One region of the Butyrivibrio sp. TB genome, then DNA from elsewhere that is predicted to be linked to it. Evidence: predicted binding sites of a transcription regulator. Region 1 holds the regulator's gene; the other holds the start of a gene.
The links. The regulator HrcA, encoded in region 1, represses chaperone genes, less so after heat shock. The targets are predictions, from matches to a motif close to TGTTAGCACTCNNNNNNNNNGAGTGCTAACA.
Positions count from the first base shown of each region.

Region 2: the regulator HrcA is predicted to act here: its motif matches at 2,428-2,458, upstream of BMX21_RS07285 (co-chaperone GroES).

Region 1 is NZ_FOER01000002.1:15,310-26,567, forward strand. Features, by position in the region: gene BMX21_RS01390 (6-phosphofructokinase) at 1-340, shown strand, start outside; gene dnaX (DNA polymerase III subunit gamma/tau) at 498-2,426, shown strand; gene BMX21_RS01400 (YbaB/EbfC family nucleoid-associated protein) at 2,554-2,904, shown strand; gene recR (recombination mediator RecR) at 2,904-3,503, shown strand; gene BMX21_RS01410 (aldose epimerase family protein) at 3,500-4,567, shown strand; gene BMX21_RS01415 (DUF5711 family protein) at 4,662-5,900, shown strand; gene BMX21_RS01420 (DUF6465 family protein) at 6,278-7,078, shown strand; gene hrcA (heat-inducible transcriptional repressor HrcA) at 7,263-8,309, shown strand; gene grpE (nucleotide exchange factor GrpE) at 8,349-8,987, shown strand; gene dnaK (molecular chaperone DnaK) at 9,117-11,000, shown strand; gene dnaJ (molecular chaperone DnaJ) at 11,115-11,258, shown strand, end outside.
Region 2 is NZ_FOER01000008.1:120,370-131,627, reverse strand. Features, by position in the region: gene BMX21_RS07300 (QueT transporter family protein) at 1-259, opposite strand, end outside; gene BMX21_RS07295 (hypothetical protein) at 563-1,090, shown strand; gene BMX21_RS07290 (metallophosphoesterase family protein) at 1,199-2,083, shown strand; gene BMX21_RS07285 (co-chaperone GroES) at 2,560-2,844, shown strand; gene groL (chaperonin GroEL) at 2,982-4,598, shown strand; gene BMX21_RS07275 (adenine phosphoribosyltransferase) at 5,086-5,610, shown strand; gene BMX21_RS07270 (RelA/SpoT family protein) at 5,833-8,118, shown strand; gene BMX21_RS07265 (MBL fold metallo-hydrolase) at 8,370-9,032, shown strand; gene hemZ (coproporphyrinogen dehydrogenase HemZ) at 9,038-10,519, shown strand; gene BMX21_RS07255 (BMP family ABC transporter substrate-binding protein) at 10,864-11,258, shown strand, end outside.

The sequences.
Region 1 (11,258 bases):
GTATAAGAAGAAACTTTCAAGTTATGCATTCCCTTCTGTATCATACGAGATCGCAGATCAGATTCAGAAAAAGACAGGTCGCGAAGTCAGAGTTACAGTCCCGGGGCATATGCAAAGAGGCGGAGTGCCTGATCCTTATGACAGAGTATTTGCAAGCCGTGTCGGAGTAGAGGCAGGACAGCTTATCCTTAACAAAGAATACGGATATATGATCGCATACAAGAATCGTGAGATGGTCAAGGTCCCTCTTAAAGAAGTTGCCGGCAAGCTCAAGTCCCTTCCCAAGGATGCAAGTATTATCAAGGAAGCCAAGATGCTTGGTATCTGCTTTGGAGATTAATGATAAGAGAGATTCCTTTCTTGTGTTATAATGTTGTAGGTGTCAAAGCTCATGGCCAAGAGCGCCTATCATAGATTTTATTAGCCTATGCTTATAGTTTTGGCAGTGTAACATTATTATTTATAAAAAATAGGATATTGCGAAAAGAGTATTAGAGATGCCATACGTAGCATTATATAGAAAGTTCCGTCCTCCGACATTTGAAGATGTCAAAGGTCAGGATCATATAGTAACAACACTTAAAAATCAGATAATATCAGACCGTGTTGGACATGCATATCTGTTCTGCGGAACCCGTGGAACAGGTAAGACGTCTGTAGCCAAGATACTTTCAAGGGCTGTTAACTGCGAACATCCCGTAGATGGCAATCCTTGCGGTGAGTGCGAGACCTGCAGAGCCATAGCAGAAGGCAGATGCGTTGACGTTGTCGAGATCGATGCTGCATCCAACAATGGTGTTGATAATATCAGAACCATCATAGATGAAGTGTCCTATTCTCCTACAATGGGCAAGAAGAAAGTGTACATCATCGATGAGGTACACATGCTCTCTACAGGAGCTTTCAATGCACTTCTAAAGACACTTGAAGAGCCTCCGGAATATGTGCTTTTCATTCTGGCTACTACTGAAGTTCAGAAGATACCGATCACTATTTTATCAAGATGCCAAAGGTATGATTTTCATCGTATCACTATAGATACTATAGAAGACAGACTTAAGGAAGTTACTGACAGAGAGGGTATCAAAGCACAGGAGAAGGCACTTAGATATATCGCAAGAGCTGCTGACGGATCAATGAGAGATTCCTTAAGCCTTCTGGATCAGTGCGTCGCCTTTAACTACGGGCAGGAGCTGACCTATGATAAGGTACTGGGAGTGCTGGGAGCAGTTGATACAGCAGTCTTTGGTCAGATGTTTAAAGCTCTGACACAGTCAGATGCCAAGGAAGCACTTAGCATCCTTGCAGATGTAGTTATACAGGGAAGAGAGCTTTCACAGTTCGTTGCGGATTTTGTATGGTATCTTAGGAATTTGATGCTGGTCACAACTTCTGATAATGTAGAAGATGTTGTTGATATATCATCTGATAATCTTGAGGTATTAAAGGATCAGGCCCAAGCTACTGACATAGATACCATAATGCATTTTATAAGCGTATTTTCAGAGCTTGAAGCAAGTTTGCGTTTTGCTGCGCAAAAGCGTATTCTGATTGAGATGGCGCTTATAAGGATCTGTCGCCCTCAGATGGAAGGCACAACAGATGAGGGACTGGCTCAGCGTGTAAGAGCTCTTGAGAATAAAGCAAGAGAATCTGCTGATATCATAGACAGAATCAGGAATGGACAGATTGCTGTGACAAATGCTGCGTCTTCCGGCGCATCATTAGAAGCTCCAAAACCTGTAGTAGCAAGGAAACTTGATAAGCCGATTCCTGAGGATATCAAAGCTGTAGTTGACGGGTTCGATCGCTTTCTTGGCGGTATGAAAGATGCTGCCCTTAAGAACTTCATGAAGACTGACAGACCCAGACTGTCTCTTGGAGCTGAGAATACTCTTCAGATGGTATTTAATAACCAGGTCACCATGGGGATCATTGAGGCTCAGAAGAAGTATCTTGAACAGGAACTTGCAGATGCTTTTGGCAAGGATATCAAGGTCGAGATAAGAGCTCTTGCCAAGGGTGAACAGTTTGAGGAGTCCTATATAGATCTTGAAGCTATAAAGTCTGCTATACAGTTCGATGTTGTAACAGAAGACGAAGTTAATAGGCCTGTAGAGGATACAATCTCTAAGGACAATGTGTCTGATGGTGCAAGTGATAGTCAGCCGACAGGCGGAGTATCTGATAGTATAAAGGAAAGTCAGCCGATGGACACAGTACCAGGTGATGTAAGCGAAAGTCAGCCTATGGACGCAGTATCTGATGATCTAAATGAAAGTCAGGCTGTGGATGAAGTATCCGGTGATATAAGCGATATGCATGATGCGGACTACGGATTTATGACAGAGTCGCTTCAGAACCTTAGCCCTGAAGATGATGGCAATTCTTTTGAAGAAAAGGATGAGCCTGAAGATGAGGCTTGATTATGTTTGGATTTACAAGTTTTTCGACTATAGATCCAAATGCATTAAAATATATTTTTTAATAATTAGTACATAGAATTTATTCATATGTCTTTTTATAAAACGGATTTTACGGAGGTATTATTTTATGAGTAAGCGTGGAGGATTTCCTGGCGGAATGCCTGGAAACATGAATAATCTGATGAAGCAGGCACAGCGTATGCAGCGTCAGATGGAAGAGAATCAGAAAGAGCTTGAGACTAAAGAGTTCACAGCTAAAGCCGGCGGCGGTGCTGTAGAAGCAACTGTTACAGGTGGCAAAGAGCTCAAGTCTATCAAGATCTCTCCCGAAGCGGTTGATCCTGATGATGTAGAGATGCTCCAGGATCTTATCGTTGCTGCAGTTAATGAAGCTATGGGCGAAGCTGATAAGGCTAACGCAGAAGTCCTTGGCAAGATGACAGGCGGACTTGGCGGCTTTGGAGGACTTGGATTCTAATGGATCTGTACAGTGGCCATGTTAACAAGCTGATAGAAGAGCTTGCTTCTCTCCCCGGAATAGGAGGGAAGTCAGCTCAGAGGCTTGCTTTTTATATTATCAATATGCCCAAGGACCGTGTTGCAAGGCTCTCAGGCGCTATCAATGATGCCAGAGAGAATGTCCACTATTGCAAGAAGTGTTGCACACTTACAGATGGTGATCTGTGTCCTATCTGTTCCAATGACAGCAGGGACAAGTCAACAATAATGGTTGTCGAGAACTCAAGAGATCTCGCGGCATATGAAAGAACAGGCAAGTACAATGGTCTATATCATGTGCTTCAGGGTGTAATATCACCTATGCTTGGCGTAGGACCATCTGATATAAGACTTAAAGAACTATTACAGCGTCTTCAGACAGAGGATGTAAATGAGGTCATCCTTGCTACAGGATCAAGTCTTGAAGGCGAGACGACAGCTATGTATGTAAGTAAACTGGTGAAACCCACAGGTATCAAAGTGACTCGTATTGCGAGCGGTGTACCTGTTGGAGGGGATCTGGAATATATTGATGAGGTGACGCTACTACGCGCACTAGAGGGAAGGACGGAAGTATGAGCGTAAAGAGAGAATTTGTTGGGGAGACACAAAAGGGACAGGCTGTATATCTTTTCCATATTACTAATAAAAATGATATGGAAGTAACTGTTCTTAATTATGGTATCAACATCCAGAACGTCTTTGTTAAGGACAGTGATGGAAACAGACGCGATGTGGTTCTTGGATTTGATGATTATGAAGGCTATACAGACAATAAGCCTACTCTTGGATCTACTATAGGACCATCAGCTAACCGTGTAGAGGGTGGTAAGTATACCATTGCAGGCAAGGAATATCATCTTCCACTTAATGAAAACGGTGTAAACAATCTTCATACAGATGGAGACAATGGTTTTCACAAGACAGTATGGGACAGCGAAGAGGGAGACAATCTTGTAAGATTCACTTATAAGGCTGCTGATGGCGAGCTTGGATTCCCAGGCAATCGTACATTTACAGTAGAAGTTTCACTTTCTGATGACAATGAGCTTAAGCTTCATTATCATGCAGACAGCGATGCTGATACTCTTATCAATATCACTAATCACACCTATTTCAATCTTGGTGGCAGCGGAAGCGGCAAGGTTCTCGGTCATGTGCTTCAGCTCAATTCTCATTACTTTACACCTGTTAAGGACAAGAATTCTATTCCTTCAGGTGAGAAGCGTGCTGTTAAAGGAACTCCGCTTGATTTTACAACTCCTAAGACTATCGGTCAGGATATTGCATCAGATTATGAGCAGATCGCTCTTGCAAACGGTTATGATCATAATTTCATAATCGATGGTGCAGTTGATGAGGATGGAAATGTTGACGGTGGTATGCATGAGTTTGCTATAGTTACTAATCCTGCAACAGGAATCACTATGCATGCATCTACCAATCTTCCGGGATTCCAGTTCTATTCAGCTAATTTCCTTAAGGATATTGTTGGTAAGGACGGATATGAGTATGGTCAGTATGATGGATTTTGTCTTGAAACACAGACATATCCTAATTCTATCAATACTCCTTCATTCCCAAGTCCTGTATATGGACCTGATCGTCCATATGATGCTGTTACAGTTTATAAGTTTAACTAAGTGGTGTTAAGTATAGGTTAAAAACTTGAATCCCTACATCACTTATCTTGTAGAAATATAAGATCTTTTACAGTTTTTTCTATATGGAGGACTGATGGCTGAAGTCAAAAACTTTAGAGATTACAGCAGAAATTTTAGAGATGCAGATGCACCGGACGAAGAAACCGGTGCATCTTTTTCCAGAGAGCCTTCTTATCAGGAGAAGATAAGAAATCATAGGCTTATAGTATTTTACAGAACTATTTTTTTGCTGATTGCGGCGGTTGCCATAATAGCATTTATATATGTGAACTGGCACAACAAGGTGTATTCGGAATCCAGGGTTCTTAGCTCTACATCTCTTACCGGCATGTCTGGTGTTACAGTACTTCCGCTTGGACAGAATATAATCAGATACAGTAAAGATGGTATCAATTGTATGTCTGCAGACGGAAGGGCGCTATGGAATATGACCTATGATATGCAGGCACCTGTGGTGAGAATATGCGGTGAGACCGTTGCAGTTGGTGATTATAATGGTAATACTATCTATGTTGCCAATTCGCAGGGAACTCTTGGAAGTTTTGGAACCAATCTTCCTATCAGGGATTTCTGCGTTTCATCACAGGGGGTAGTTGCGGTCATTCTTGACGATGATGATATAACAAGGATCAAGCTTTTTGATACATCGGGCAAGGAACTTGCAGCTATCAAGGCCACTATGGCCAACAGTGGATATCCTACAAGCATGTCCTTGTCTCCCAATGCTGAGCTTTTGGCAGTATGTTATCTGAAAGAGTCGGGAGGTTCTATTCTGACAGGCGTTACCTTCTTTAACTTTGGAGCTGTAGGTCAGAATGAGACAGATAACATGGTAAGCTCATTCAAGTATGAAGATACTATCATCCCATATGATGTGTTTCTTGATTCAAGTACTAATATGGCTGTATCTGATAAGAGTATAGTCTTCTACAAGGGTGAGGATGTTCCTAATGACCCTGTTGTCAATGAGATCGGTGAGACTGAGATCATGAGCGTTTATAACAACGAAGACTACGCAGGCATCATATGCGCCGGAACAGCAGAAGAGGGAGCCTATAAACTTACAGTCTACAATACTTCAGGTAAGAATATTCTGGAGAAGTATTTTGATCTTGATTATACTGATATGTTCTTCTCAGATGATCAGTTTGTTGTGTACAATGACAAGCACTGGCAGTTATATGGAATAGATGGAACTCTTCGATTTGAAGGGGAGTTTGATGAAAGTATAAAGGCAATCATCCCTGGACCTAGCAGGAACAGATTTACTATAGTGACAGCTGATTCGATAGATCAGATAGAACTGAGATAGAACTAATTGAACTAATATAGAACCGAGATAGAACTAATACAGAACTAATACAGAACTGAGATGGCACTAATATAGGACTATATAGAACTAATATAGAGCTAAGACAGATCTATATATATAGTAAGATCATAAAAAAGAGTCATTTGGTATAATATATTATTTTGATAGCAAATATACAAAAAATATATTACACCCAAATGGCTCTTTGTTTGCATTTGGAGATATCAAATCATTGACATTGTAACGAAATTGCGATAAACTCGAAAAAGTAAGTATTTTAGTTCAAACAGATTCACTGTATTTTTTTTCCAAAACATCTTTTTAATAATTGACCTTGCGACTTGTAAGGCATGCTTGTGCATGGGGAGGATTCCAATATGATAGAAAGCAAAGACACTCAGGTAAGACCTACAGCAACTATAAAATCCATTGTAAAGGCTGCAGTGATAGAGCAGAGTGAGAAGGCAGCAGCACTTGCCAAAGAGGAAAAGGCAAAGCAGGAAGAAGCTGGTATCAAAGTTATAAAGCTTGAAAAAGGTGCAGTAAAAAAGGCTAAAGAGGCTAAAGCTTCTGTATCAAAGAAAGCTGTAGAGGAAGATAAGAAGATAAAGGAAAAGGCTGCAAAGGTAGAAAAAGAAACCAAAAAGAAGGTAGCCAAGGCTAAGAAAGAAGCATCTGAAGTTAAGAAAGATGTAGTGAAAAATGCAACTTCAGCTAAAAAAGAAGAAGAAAAGAAGATTGCTGAAGTGAAGAATGAGCTACCTGATAAGGATAAGGTGGTAGAGAAAGCCTCCAAAGTCAAGAAAGAAACAAAAGAAAAAGCTGGAGTTGTAAAGAAAGATGCAGCAAAAAAGGCTGATGCTGTAAAGAAAGAAACTGCCAAGAAAATCTCTGATATAGAGAAAGAGACAGTAAAGAAAGTCAAAGAAGTAAAAAAAGAAGTAGCAAAGAAGGCAGAAGCAGTAAAAGATACAGTTGTTAAAGTAACAGAGCCAGAGGTCAAGCTTGTACTACAGTATCGCGATTATGATATAGAGCAGAGTGTTCTTTATAATAAAGCAAGAGCTGTTATTGGTGATAAGTTTGAATCTGTAAAGAACCTTAGCCTTTATGTTAAGCCTGAAGAAGGTAAGGTATATTTTGTTGCAGATGAAGAGACTGGAAGTTTTGATCTGTAACAAGCCCTAAATTGCCCCATATCTTTTTTGTTTTTTTAAGAAGCGTAGATCCTATAAGGATTTGCGCTTCTTTATATTTTCTTTAGACTTTTTTATTTATTAGTCGGTTGACAGTATAGTTTTAAAGTGATAATTTAACGTATGTAAGATGTTAGCACTCAAGTCGAGTGAGTGCTAACATCGGATGAGAAGAGGTAATCATTTGGAACTTACAGAGCGTAAGAAAACAATTCTAAATGCAATCGTTCGTAATTATCTGGAGACCGGAGAGCCGGTTGGAAGCAGGACGATTTCCAAGTATACGGATCTGAACCTTTCATCTGCGACTATCCGCAATGAGATGGCAGACCTTGAAGAGATGGGACTTATATTACAGCCACACACTTCTGCAGGACGTATACCATCCGATCAGGGCTATCGTATCTATGTAGATGATATGCTCGCCCAGAAGGAGAAGGAAGTCGACAGCATGCGAGAGATGCTTCTTGATAAGGAAGAGAAGCTTGAGAATCTTCTTAAGCATGTTGCAAGACAGCTTGCGGACAATACCAATTATGCGACCATGGTTTCAACACCTACCATGAGCAAGAACAAGCTCAAATTCCTTCAGATAAGCAGAGTGGATGCTGATCATCTTCTGGCTACCATAGTTCTTGAAGGCAATCTTATCAAGAACAAGATGATACCGGTTGAGGAAGAGCTTGATGATGCGACAATCCTTAAGCTCAACATGATCCTGAATACGAACCTGAGCGGTATATCAGTTGAGAATATCAACCTTGGCCTTATCGCAGCTCTCAAAGCGCAGGCTGGTATCCACTCCGAGATTGTAGGTCATGTGATAGACGCAGCTGCAGAGTCCATAAGAGCCGATGAGGAGCTTGAGATATATACAAGCGGTACCAACAATATCCTGAAATATCCCGAGCTTTCAGATAATAAAAAGGCGAGTGAACTTATCAATACATTTGAAGAAAAGAGTGATCTTACAAGTCTTGTAGAAAGTTCTCTTAGTGCTAAGGAACACGGGATTCAGGTTTATATAGGCAATGAAACACCGGTAGATACCATGAAGGATTGCAGCGTAGTTACAGCAACCTACGAACTTGCCGAAGGTATGAGAGGCACAGTCGGTATCATAGGCCCCAAGCGAATGGACTATGACAAGGTCATATCTACACTTAAGGAAATGATGCATCAGCTGGATGATCTTTATAAGAAGAACGACTAGCTATTTTCATATAATAAATAGTAATAAAGGAGAATCAACTTGAGTCAGGAAAAGGAAATCAAAAAAGAGCAGGAAGAAGTAGAAGAAGCTCTTAAAGAAAACGAAGCTCAATCAGAAGATGCGGTTGAGAACGAAAATACTGCAGAAGCATCAAAAGAAACAGCTGATGCAGATACTACAGATAAGGCTTCTGAAGAAGTCAAGGAAGAGGGCAAGAAATCTCTTTTTGGAAAAAAGAAAAATCCTCTTCAGGACAAGCTTGACGACATGACAGACAAGTACAAGCGTCAGCTTGCAGAGTTCGAGAACTTCCGTAACAGAACTGAGAAAGAGAAGTCTCAGATGTTCGATGCAGGAGCAGGCAATGTACTTACCAAGATACTTCCTGTTGTAGATAACTTCGAAAGAGGTCTTGCAGCAGTTCCGGAAGATAAGAAAGATGATTCTCTTGTACAGGGATTTGACATGATCTACAAGCAGCTTTTAAAGACTCTTGAAGACATGGATGTTAAGCCGATAGAAGCTCTTGGCAAAGAGTTTGATCCTAATCTCCACAACGCAGTAATGCAGGTAGAGAGCGATGAGTACGAAGAAGGAATTGTCGCACAGGAGCTCCAGAAGGGCTATACATATCACGATACAGTTATCCGTCACTCAATGGTGGCTGTTGCTAAATAGAGGAGATAGAGATTGTCTTCGATGTTTTTGCCAAGAAGGCATTTATGATCACAAAGCTTTACACATCTCCGATTTCCCAGTAGGGATAGATCAAAAATAAGATGAAATAGTTATGGAGGTAAATTAACTATGGGTAAAATCATTGGTATCGACCTTGGTACTACAAATAGCTGCGTAGCAGTCATGGAAGGTGGAAAGCCTACCGTTATAGCAAATGCAGAAGGCGCTAGAACAACTCCTTCAGTTGTAGCTTTTACTAAGAATGGTGAGAGACTTGTAGGTGAACCTGCTAAGCGTCAGGCTGTTACAAATGCAGATCACACAATTTCTTCAATCAAGAGAGATATGGGTACAGACAATGGCCGTAACATCGATGGCAAGAAGTACTCACCAGAGCAGATCTCTGCTATGATTCTTCAGAAGCTCAAGAAGGATGCTGAGGACTATCTTGGAGAGTCTGTATCACAGGCAGTTATCACAGTTCCTGCATACTTCAATGATGCTCAGCGTCAGGCTACTAAGAACGCTGGTAAGATCGCAGGTCTTGAAGTAGAGCGTATTATCAACGAGCCTACAGCTGCAGCTCTTGCTTATGGTCTTGACAATGAGAAAGAGCAGAAGATCATGGTATATGACCTCGGTGGTGGTACATTTGATGTATCTATTATCGAGATTGGTGATGGTGTCATCGAAGTTCTTTCTACAAACGGTGATACACACCTTGGTGGTGATGACTTCGATAACAGGATCATCGACTGGATGGTAGAAGAGTTCAAGGCTAAGGAAGGCGTAGACCTTTCAGGCGATAAGATGGCTATGCAGAGACTTAAGGAAGCTGCAGAGAAGGCTAAGAAGGAACTCTCTTCTTCTACAACAACTAACATCAACCTTCCTTTCATCACAGCAACAGCAGAAGGCCCTAAGCACTTCGATATGGATCTTACAAGAGCTAAGTTCGAAGAACTTATCCATGATCTTGTAGAGAGAACAGCTATTCCTGTTCAGAATGCTATGAGAGATGCAGGTCTTACAAATGCAGACCTTGGTAAAGTCCTCCTTGTTGGTGGTTCTACACGTGTTCCTTGCGTAGTAGAGAAGGTTAAGCAGCTCACAGGTCAGGAGCCTTCCAAGAACCTTAACCCTGATGAATGCGTAGCAGTAGGTGCCGGTATCCAGGGTGGTAAGCTTAATAACGAAGCTGGTACAGGAGATATCCTTCTTCTTGATGTAACTCCACTTTCACTTTCTATCGAGACAATGGGTGGTATCGCTACAAAGCTTATCGAGCGTAATACAACTATTCCTACCAAGAAGAGCCAGATCTTCTCAACAGCAGCTGATAACCAGACAGCAGTTGATATCAACGTACTTCAGGGTGAGAGACAGTTCGCAAGAGACAACAAGTCACTTGGTCAGTTCCGTCTTGATGGTATTCCTCCAGCAAGAAGAGGTATGCCTCAGATCGAAGTTACATTCGATATCGATGCTAACGGTATCGTTAACGTATCTGCTAAGGATCTTGGTACAGGTAAAGAGCAGCACATCACAATTACATCCGGCACTAACATGTCTGACGATGATATCGATAAGGCTATCAAAGAGGCTCAGGAATATGAGGCTCAGGACAAGAAGCGTAAGGAAGGCATCGATGCAAGAAACGAAGCTGATTCCTTCGTATTCCAGACAGAGCAGGCTCTTAAGGATGCAGGCGACAAGATCGATGCAACTGCTAAGTCAACTGTAGAAGCTGATCTTACAGATCTTAAAGCTACACTTGATGCTACTAAGGACAAGGAACTTACTGATGAAGAGATCGACAAGATCAAGACTCAGAAAGAAAAGCTCATGACAGATGCTCAGCAGCTCTTCTCAAAGATGTATGAGAATATGCAGCAGCAGGCTGGTCCTCAGGCTGGCCCTCAGGCTGGTCCTGGACCTGATATGGGTGGCGCAGCAGGCAGCCAGACTCAGAACAATGATGATGTAGTTGACGGAGACTACAGAGAAGTATAAGGTATATAAGGTCGGTGACTTTGTATACGATGATCAGATGATCATTATTAATGAAATTAACCCCGAGCTGCTTAAATGGCAGCTCGTGGGTATTTTGCGCTAAGGAAAGGTATTATGGCAGATCAGAAACGCGATTATTATGAAGTGCTTGGAGTAGGCAAAGGTGCCTCGGATGAAGAGATCAAGAAAGCATACAGGGTACTTGCTAAGAAATATCATCCAGATATGAATCCCGGTGATGCTAATGCAGCTGAAAAG
Region 2 (11,258 bases), on a different contig from region 1:
ATCCAATAAGTGTTGCTAAGGTTCCAAATATTACATCCGGAAGTGCACTTTGCATCAGGATATTAGACAAAAGACATCCTATTGTAACTCCGGGAATAGCAGCCGGTGTGAAAAATGGGAGGATTGTCAGAGCTTCTGAGAATCTACACTGGATTGCTCCGCTTGCAAGGTCGAATCCCTGCGCGAACATTGTTAATACTACATACAAAGCGCCGATGGCGCCTGCCTGTACGATGTACAGAGTTTTTGTTTTCTTCATTTTCTTTCTCCTTTAGTGTACGGCCATGTGCCGATTTTGCGAGTGGGAAGGATTTAACACTCGTATAGCAACAGGTATGATAACACTGAATAAAAGCTTTGTAAAGGCGATACTGATCAGACTAAAAATAAATAATCACTAAACCACTTGGACGGACCAGCATCCCCAAAGCTTTTATAAGGGCAGGCAGTATATAGAAAATAGCTTATCTAAGAATTATTTCCGGATGAAGTAAATTAATCATAATGATATAATGATAGTGCGAGATATTATGCATACTAATTGTATTACTTGGAGGTATTTATGGGAGATAAGTTATTGCCGCTTGTTACGAGGCATTTTTTGATACAGCCTCAGAGTGTTGATAAACTCTGGGAAGAAGAATGGTCAGTTACCCTTAGAGATGATGCTGATAAGAAGGTAGGGAGATTTCATTTTGAAGAGGCCGGAATTGATGGGGAAGTAACGCTTTTATTGGATATTGAACCTGCATACCAAAAGCCCTCTCTTGGTGCTGAAATATACTCTGCTATAGCAAGTTTTGTGTTTAAATTCCAGGAACTTAAGGTAGTCAGAACGTCTTGCAGGCATGAGGATGATGATCTTGTACATAGCCTTGAAAAAGCCGGCTATGTAAGGCGCAAGAACAGTGATGGCCGTGACTTTTATTCAATCACAAAACAGAAGACATCCTGGACAGGCCTTTACATGATATTAGGCCTTGTTGCAGGTTTGATCATTGGAATCACTATATCTAATCTCTGGGTTGGAACTTTTTCTGGAATAATAATAGGGACAGTAATCGGATATCTGATTGATAAGAAAGCGTGAATATACCGGATTTGTCGAGACTTTATGACGATATATGTTTTTTCATAGACTGATTATTTTTCGTATATAAATGGACCGGTACTTGCAGGAACATGGTGGGGGACATAGATGGACATTGCGGTTTTTAGCGATATACATGCCAATCACAGCGCCTTTCAGGCTTGTTTTGACAAGGCCTGTGAGAAGGGAATTACCAATTTCGTACTTCTGGGGGATTATGTAACGGACTGTCCTAATCCTCAGAAAACTATGGAAATGATATACATGATGCAGAAGTTTTTTAACGTCTGGATCGTGAGAGGCAACCGCGAAGAGTATCTTCTTGATTATAGGAAAAAGGGCGAGTCAGGATGGAAGAAGGGTTCTGCCAGCGGTACGCTTTTGTATACTTATAATAATATGACGGACAGGGACTTTAACTTTTTTGACTCACTTCCTATATATTCGATGTGGAAGCAGAAGGGTATGCCTTCTTTTGAACTATGCCACGGATCGCCCAATTCTTCAAGGGAATTCATGATGGGTAAGAGCCGTACTACAAGGCGTATTGTGGCTCAGCTAAGGTCTGATTTTATCCTGCATGGTCATCATCATGAACAGGAGACTTACACCTATAGAGACAAGAAAGCTGTCAATCCAGGCTCTATAGGCATTCCCTGGAACTATGGCGGCAAGACACAGTTTGCCATAATTCATGATGAAGGAGACAGGTGGGAAGAAGAATACTTTCAGCTTGATTATGACAGAAAAGAGATTCTGTCTGAGTTTATGTCATCAGGACTTATGGAGATGGCGCCTGCCTGGGCAGCAGTTACAATGCATACTATAAGAACAGGTGTGGATCTTAATCAGACAATCCTTATGAGAGCAATTCAGCTGTGCGAGCAGGAAAGAGGAGAAGCCCGTTGGCCGGATATCCCTGAGAGGTACTGGGCTCTCGCCCTTAAAGAGAACTATATAGATATGCATGGAAAAGATATACCTCATAGGTAGATTTTTAAACTTCCAACAAAAGCCAGACGCAGATTCAAGGGTAGGAGTCTGTCTGGTAAGGGGGAAGTCTGCAAGTAAATCAGATAATAAAGAGCTCGAAGCTTTGTAATAACAAGGCCTGTCAAAAATAAAAAAAGAATAAACAAAGGATTATAAAAGAAGGATACAATCTTCAAAGCCGCTCTGGAAGCGCGTTTGAAGGGGTATCCTTTTTTGATGATAAAAGGCCAAGAAGCAAATGAGAGAAAACGAGAGAATATAAGAGATATTACGAGAAAATGCTACAATATCCACCTGTAAATCAATTTGCAACATAAAAGCCGCAACATTATTATATATTTTGTGGTTAGCACTCAGGGAGTTTGAGTGCTAACAATTCTATAAGACTTAAGTTTTAGTCTAAAGTTAACAAGCACAGATATGATTGTTAATCTTTAAAAAAGCAAATTATATATCTATATAAAGGAGGCTTTATCATGAAATTAACACCACTTGGAGACAGAGTTGTATTAAAGCAGCTTGAAGCAGAGGAGACAACAGCATCAGGAATCGTTCTTCCTGGAAAGGAAAAAGAGAAACCTCAGCAGGCTGAAGTTATAGCTGTTGGACCTGGCGGAGTTGTTGATGGCAAAGAAGTCAAGATGGAAGTTAAAGTCGGACAGAAGGTCATTTATTCTAAATATGCAGGAACAGAAGTTAAGCTTGATGAAGAGACATTCATCATTGTAAAGCAGAACGACATTCTTGCAACAGTTGAATAAATCAAAAATTGCAAAAAAGATTTTGTCTATTTGATTTCGGATAAAAAGAAGATCTGAAATAAAGATGATAAACAGTTTTTATATGAAGCAGGATCATATCCTGCAAACTAGATAATATATTATGGAGGTCATGTATCATGGCAAAGACAATTAAATCAGGTGATGATGCTCGTATGGCAATGGTTGCAGGCGTTAACAAGCTTGCAGATACAGTAGGTGTAACAATCGGACCTAAGGGAAGAAACGTTGTAATAGACAAGTCTTACGGCGCTCCTACAATCACAAACGATGGTGTTACTATCGCTAAGGAGATCGAGCTTGAAGATCCATATGAAAACATGGGTGCTCAGCTTGTTAAGGAAGTTGCTACAAAGACTAACGACGTAGCAGGTGATGGTACAACAACAGCTACAGTTCTTGCACAGGCAATGATCAACGAAGGTATGAAGAACCTCGCTGCAGGTGCTAACCCGATCGTTCTTCGTAAAGGTATGAAGAAGGCTACAGACGCTACAGTAGAAGCTGTTAAGAAGATGGCTACAAAGGTAAGCGGCAAGGAGCAGATCGAAAGAGTAGCAGCAGTTTCATCAGGTGATGATGAAGTTGGTAAGATGATCGCTGACGCTATGGAGAAGGTTTCTAACGACGGCGTTATCACAATCGAAGAGTCCAAGACAATGCAGACAGAGCTTGACCTTGTTGAAGGTATGGAATTCGACAGAGGTTACATCTCAGCTTACATGGCAACAGACATGGACAAGATGGAAGCTAACCTTGAAGAGCCTGCAATCCTTATCACAGATAAGAAGATCTCTAACATCAACGACATCCTTCCTCTTCTTGAGCAGGTTGTTAAGACAGGTCAGAAGCTCCTCATCATCGCTGAAGACGTTGAAGGTGAAGCTCTTACAACACTTATCGTTAACAAGCTCCGTGGAACATTCAATGTAGTTGCAGTTAAGGCTCCTGGCTATGGCGACAGACGTAAAGAGATGCTTCAGGATATCGCAATCCTTACAGGTGGTAAGGTTATCTCATCTGACCTTGGTCTTGAACTTAAGGATACAACACTTGATGACCTTGGACGTGCTAAGAGTGTTAAGGTTACTAAGGAGAAGACAACAATCGTTGATGGTGAAGGCGACAAGGCTGACATCGATTCAAGAGTTGCTCAGATCAAGAAGCAGATTGAAGATACAACATCTGATTTTGATAGAGAAAAGCTTCAGGAAAGACTTGCTAAGCTCGCTGGCGGTGTTGCAGTTATCCGTGTAGGTGCTGCTACAGAGACAGAGATGAAGGAAGCTAAGTACAGAATGGAAGATGCTCTCAATGCTACACGTGCAGCTGTAGAGGAAGGTATCATCTTCGGCGGTGGTAGCGCATACATCCACGCTTCTAAGGAAGCTGCCAAGTCTCTTGAGAACCTTGAAGGTGATGAAAAGACAGGTGCTAAGATCGTTCTTAAAGCTCTTGAAGCTCCTCTTTTCCGCATCGCAACTAACGCAGGTCTTGATGGATCCGTTATCGTAAATAAGGTAAAAGAGTCTGAAGTTGGAGTTGGTTTCAATGCATATAAGGAAGAGTATGTAGATATGGTTAAGGATGGTATCCTTGATCCTGCTAAGGTTACAAGATCAGCTCTTCAGAATGCTACATCAGTTGCTTCTTCATTCCTTACAACAGAAGCTGCTGTAGCAACAATCAAAGAGCCTGTACCGGCAGCTCCAGCTCCTCAGCCAGGAATGTATTAATTAACTGATGGCGGAAGCTCTTGGTTTTTAAGAAGAACTTGTACATTCATAGGAATGGCAGGAGACTTCGTATAAGTTAAGATATATTTTGCACCACGATTATATCAATACGATATGATCGTGGTGCATTTTTTGCCCTATAATATGCAGTTTTGATGAGGTGATCATAATAAAAATGCGTAGTATCTTGCTTTACAAGCGTTTTCTTGGTAAAATTACCAATATATGTCTAATATAATCAGTAAAATGTTATAATAATTATTTAAAAGCGATAATAATTATACTGATGATCATTAGAAGTGCATTATAAGTCAAGGATTCTGAGGATTACACGTTCTTGAAAGCGCATTATGACGTTATTGCACAATCTATAATATGTTAAATAATGATGTTAACTAAAAGGTATATTATAAGGATTTGATCCTTTACCTTTATAAACTATCATCATTTTATAATAATCATTCATTGATTATGGAAAAGAGGAATAATGAAAGAATTAAAAGACTATGTACGTACAATACCTAACTTCCCTGAAGAAGGAATCATGTTCAGGGATATCACTACAGTAATGCAGGATCCGGATGGACTCAAGCTTGCTATTGATACAATGCAGGACCTTGTTAAGGATCTTGATTTTGATGTAGTAGTAGGAGCAGAGTCTAGAGGATTCATATTCGGAACACCTATTGCATATAATCTCCATAAACCTTTTGTACTTATCCGCAAGAAGGGTAAACTTCCTGCAGAGACAGTTTCAATCGACTATGATCTTGAGTATGGCAAGGCTACTCTTGAGATGCACAAGGATTCTATTAAGCCTGGTCAGAAGGTTCTCATCGTAGATGACCTTATCGCTACAGGCGGAACTACAGAAGCTATGATCAAGCTTGTTGAGTCTCTTGGCGGAGAAGTTGCAGGTGTACTTGTAATGATGGAGCTTGCAGGACTTAAAGGAAGACAGAAGATCGCCGGTTACAGACTGGATTCTGCTGTCGTATACGAGGGCAAGTAATTGGAAGATTAATCATTTATATTCTATAAATGATTAACTTCTAGAGATAAAATATTTATGTTCCATAAATATTTTACTCCAGGAGTTAATCATAAGATTAACTCCGAGAGATTAATCATTTATATTTTGTGATTAATTTCGAGAGATTAATATCAATTTCATAGATATTGATCTAAGTATATGCATTTTCTATAAAACTAAAAGATTGGCGCAAGAGGGAAAATGTTAGAACAAAGATTTGATGACGGTAAAATTGAATCAATTGAAGAGTTTCAGCCACCGGAAAGGCTTTATGAAGGTCTGATAGCCAGGGTACAGAAGTATCATCCATCTGATGATATCACCATGATCGAGAAGGCTTATAATATAGCGCGCGAAGCTCACAAAGATCAGCTTCGCAAATCCGGAGAGCCGTATATTATTCACCCTTTGTGTGTGTCCATTATCCTTGCAGATCTGGAACTGGATAAGGAGACTATTGCAGCAGGGCTTTTGCATGATGTCGTAGAAGACACTATTCTCACCAAAGACGAGATAGATGAGCAGTTTGGATCTGATGTAGCACTTCTTGTAGATGGTGTTACCAAGTTGCAGAGTCTGCAGCTTCCTGCCGACTATAAGGACAAGACAGCAGAGCAGCTTGAAATGCAGGCGGAGAACCTCAGGAAGATGTTCCTGGCTATGGCCAAGGATATACGTGTCATCCTTATAAAGCTTGCCGACAGACTTCACAATATGAGAACACTTGCTCATATGCCGCCTGAGAAGCAGCACAGGATAGCTCAGGAGACGTTGGACATCTATTCTCCTATAGCAGGGCGTCTTGGTATCAGTAAGATCAAGGTAGAGCTTGACGATCTGTCTCTTAAGTACCTCAAACCTGATATCTATAAGGATCTTAAGGAAAAGGTATCTGAGAAAAAGGAAGAGCGTGAAGCCTATGTTGAGATGATCGCCAAAGATGTTGAAGCTGCTATCAAAGAAGCCGGCATCAAGGGTGAAGTCAACGGAAGAGTTAAGCATTTTTTCAGTATTTACAAGAAGATGCACAATCAGGGCAAGACTCTTGATCAGATCTATGATTTGTTCGCTGTCAGGATAATCGTTGAATCAGTCAAGGACTGCTATGCAGCTCTTGGTATAATCCATGAGATGTACAAGCCTATCCCCAGAAGGTTCAAGGACTATATAGCTATGCCCAAGGTCAATATGTATCAGTCTCTTCATACGACACTGATAGGACCTAACGGTGCGCCATTCGAGATACAGATCAGAACTTTTGATATGCACAGAGCAGCAGAATACGGTATTGCTGCTCACTGGAAATATAAAGAAGCATCTGATGGCAAGAAGATCGAAACTCAGGAAGAGGAGAAGCTGGTATGGCTTCGCCAGATTCTTGAGTGGCAGAGGGACATGAGCGACAACAGAGAGTTCATGAACCTTTTAAAGAGCGATCTGAATCTTTTTTCAGAAGATGTATATTGCTTTACTCCTCAGGGTGATGTCAAGAATCTTCAGAACGGATCTACCCCAATCGACTTTGCATACAGCATTCATTCAGCTGTTGGTAACAAGATGATCGGTGCCAAGGTTAATGGTAAGCTGGTTCCTATTGATTATGTGATCCAAAATGGTGATCGTATTGAGATCCTTACTTCTCAGAATTCCAAGGGACCATCACGTGACTGGCTTGCAATTGCCAAGTCCACATCTACCAAGAACAAGATCAACCAGTGGTTCAGATCTCAGCAAAAAGAAGAGAATGTTAACCACGGTAAAGAGCTTATCGCTGACTATTGTAAGACCAAGGGTATTGAGATCTCTGATATAACCAAAACTGAGTATATCAATATCATCATCCGCAAGTATGGTTTCCACGACTGGGATGCTGTACTTTGTGCAGTAGGTCTTGGAGCCTTAAAAGAAGGCGGTATTGTCAACAAGCTCTGTGAGCTCTATGAGAGAGATCACAAGAAGGATCTTACTGATGAAGAAGTTCTTGCAGCAGCTAATGTTTCAAACTCACCTGCAAGGATCAATGGAAGTGGTAATGCCATTATCGTTAAAGGCGTTCATGACGTTGCAGTAAGATTTTCAAGATGTTGTAATCCTGTTCCAGGAGATGATATCGTTGGCTTTGTAACAAGAGGCAGAGGCGTATCTATTCATAGACGTGACTGCGTCAATGTTGCAGAGATGACTATGGAAGATAAGAGCAGGCTCATAGAAGCCCGCTGGGAGAGCGATGGTATTATTGGCTCTGAGAAATATACTGCTGACATCAAGATCTTTGCTAACGACAGACGAGGCCTTCTTGCAGATGTTTCAAGAATTCTTACTGAGAACAACATCAGCATCCTGTCTCTTAATACAAGAACCAGTAAGCAGGGCCTTGCTACCATGGATGTTTCATTCCAGGTTTCAAGCCGTGAAGAGCTTGTAACAGTTACAGATAAGCTAAGACAGATCGATAGCGTCATCGATATTGAGAGAAGTACAGGCTGATACGAACATTCTGATAAGAATAGTCTGATAAAAATAGTCTGATAAGAATGGTCTGATAAGAATAGTTTTATAAGAATAGTCTTATAATAACAGGCTGATTATAATAGACTGATAAGAACAGGCTGTTATATCGGCATCAGTACCTATTGACAAGCATTTTAATAGTTTAAGAATTAATATCAGCATGCCGGCATTATTTATATAATGTCGGCATGGCTGTGCATCATACCAAAGATTGGATCAACATTCTAATGGACAGTAATATTAAAGTTGGCCAGGTAACACTTGGCCCCATACAGACCAATTGTTATTTTGTTTTTAAAGATACAGAAGATAGAAGTGCTAGTAATGAGCCAGTGCCCTGCATCTTCTTCGATCCTGCGGACGCCGGAGAGTATCTGTATGAAAAGCTTACAGAGAAGAATATTAAGGTTGAGCTCATACTCCTAACTCACGGCCACTTCGATCATATGGCCGGAGCTGCAGATCTTAAAAGGCTCTCAGGAGCTCCTATATGGTGCTGGGAAAAAGAGTCATCGGTATGCGAAGATCCCGAAGTAAACCTTTCGTATGATTTTATTGGAAAAAGTATAACGATTAAACCTGACAGATTTTTAAGAGATGAAGAGATAATCGAAGCTGCCGGTCTTAAGTGCAGGCTCCTTGGAACACCGGGACATACAGTTGGTTCCTGCTGCTACAGTTTTGATGATGATAAGATCCTTATAAGCGGAGATACTCTATTTGAAGGATCTGTTGGACGTACGGATTTCCCCGGAGGAAGTTCTCAGGCTCTGGTTAGATCTGTACACGAGAAGCTTTTTGATCTTCCTGATGATACTATTGTATATCCGGGGCACGGCGGTGCTACTACAATTGGAGATGAGAAGCTCTACAATCCGTTTTTAAGGTGAGTTCTATGATTATAGTATATACAGATAAAGAGAAATACTTTTATGACATCCATTCTCTGGTCAAAAGTTTCTATCCGGAGGAGGATGTCCTTGTTTTTGTAAAGGGAACGAGGCAGATTCCCGAAGATGCCAATGTCATACTTACTATAGATATGACTCTGTCCTGGGATGAAGGACATATCGATGCTGATTTTATCTGGGATGGAAGAGCTGTTAAGTCTTTTTCCATGGACTGTATAAGAGAATCGGAAGCCTGCAGCGCAGATATGACGGATTCTCCAAAGAATGTCTTAAAGCGCCTTTTGTATACAGCGCTTAATGAAGAGACAGGCAAAAAGCTTCCCTGGGGGACTCTTACAGGTATAAGGCCTGTTAAGATCGCTATGCACAGACTTCTTGGCGGCGACAGCGACATGCAGATTGGCGATTATATGAAGAAGACCTATATCTGCTCTGATGAAAAGACTGAACTTAGCATCGAGATAGCGCACAGAGAGAACAGGCTCCTTGAAGGCACAACGGATGGCAAAGGATACAGCCTTTATGTGAACATACCTTTTTGCCCGACAAGATGTGCTTACTGTTCATTTATGTCATCGCCTATAGGCCTTTGGAAGGGGAAAGTTGATGACTATCTTGACTGCATCAAGAAAGAGATAGATGAGACTGCTCCTTTGTTTAAAGATAAGCGACTTGACAGCATATATATAGGCGGGGGAACTCCTACTACACTTGAACCTTATCAGCTTGAAAAGCTTATAGGCTGGATCAAGGACTCTTATGATACTTCTTATTCAAGAGAATTCACCATAGAATCAGGCCGTCCTGACTCTATTACTATGGATAAACTTAAAGTAATGAAAAAGGGCGGAGTTACAAGGATATCTGTTAACCCTCAGACTATGAGAGACAGAACACTTGAACTTATAGGCCGTCACCACAGCGTACAGCAGACCATAGACTCTTTCTATATGGCCAGAGAAGCGGGATTTGATCACATCAATATGGATATAATCCTTGGACTTCCGGGAGAAGAGCTTAGTGATGTTCAGTACACAATGGATGAGATAGCTAAGCTTCGTCCTGATGAACTTACAGTTCATTCGCTTGCCATTAAGAGAGCATCAAGACTCTATGACTACGTAGCAGATCACGGCCTTGCAGGTATGGATACCACATCCGCCATGATGAAAGTGGCAGAAGACGGTGCCAGAAGTATGGGACTTGGCCCGTATTATCTCTACAGGCAGAAGAATATAAGCGGCAATTTTGAAAATACAGGATATGGGCGCGGGGACAAGATGTGCCTGTATAACATAATCACCATGGAAGAGACACAGAGCATCCTTGCACTAGGCTCAGGTTCAGTATCCAAGCGTATCTTCGAGGGTAGCAGGATAGAACGAAAAGGTAATCCCAAGGATGTAAAGCTGTATATGGAGAATACAAGTAGCGATCCTTCTGTAATGAGAGATTTCTTTTCATAAAAATGATCCTAAAAAAGCTAGAATAGTCCCCTACATCCGGTCACCTCGATCTTGATGTGGGGGATTTTTTTGACCTTCTGTTCAAAATTAATAAAAAATACATCTTTTTGTCTTTGAAATTTGTTTGAACAGTCGTTCAAAAATCCATTGACATTAGTAGCCGGAGAACTTATATTTGATAACGTAATAAATACCTCTTAATTTTCTTTTGATCGAGTAGGTGATGTCCTTCTCGATTAATATGTTTTTAAGGGGATTTTGATTTCATCGAAATATAATCAAACGGAGTTTAAGATAATATTTTAAACTCACGGCTTTAAGAGGGCCAGGAAAGGGAGATCATTATGAAGAAGAAACTATTAAGCACTGTTCTTGCAGCAGCTACATGTGTATCTATGCTTGCAGGATGCGGATCATCTGATGGCAAGAGCACAGACAATGGCGCTGATAATACTGCAGAAAACACTGCAGAAAACACTGCAGAAGCTGAAGGCGGCGAGGCACTCTCTGCTTCTGACATCAAGATCGGTGTTATCTACATCGGTGATGAGAATGAAGGATATACAGCAGCACACATGGAAGGTATCGATCAGATGCAGGCTGCTCTTGGAATCTCCGATGATCAGATCATTGAGAAGACACTTGTTCCTGAAGATGAGTCCTGTACAGATGCTGCTGAAGACATGGTAGATCAGGGATGTAATATTATCTTTGCAACAAGCTTCGGTCACGAGTCTTA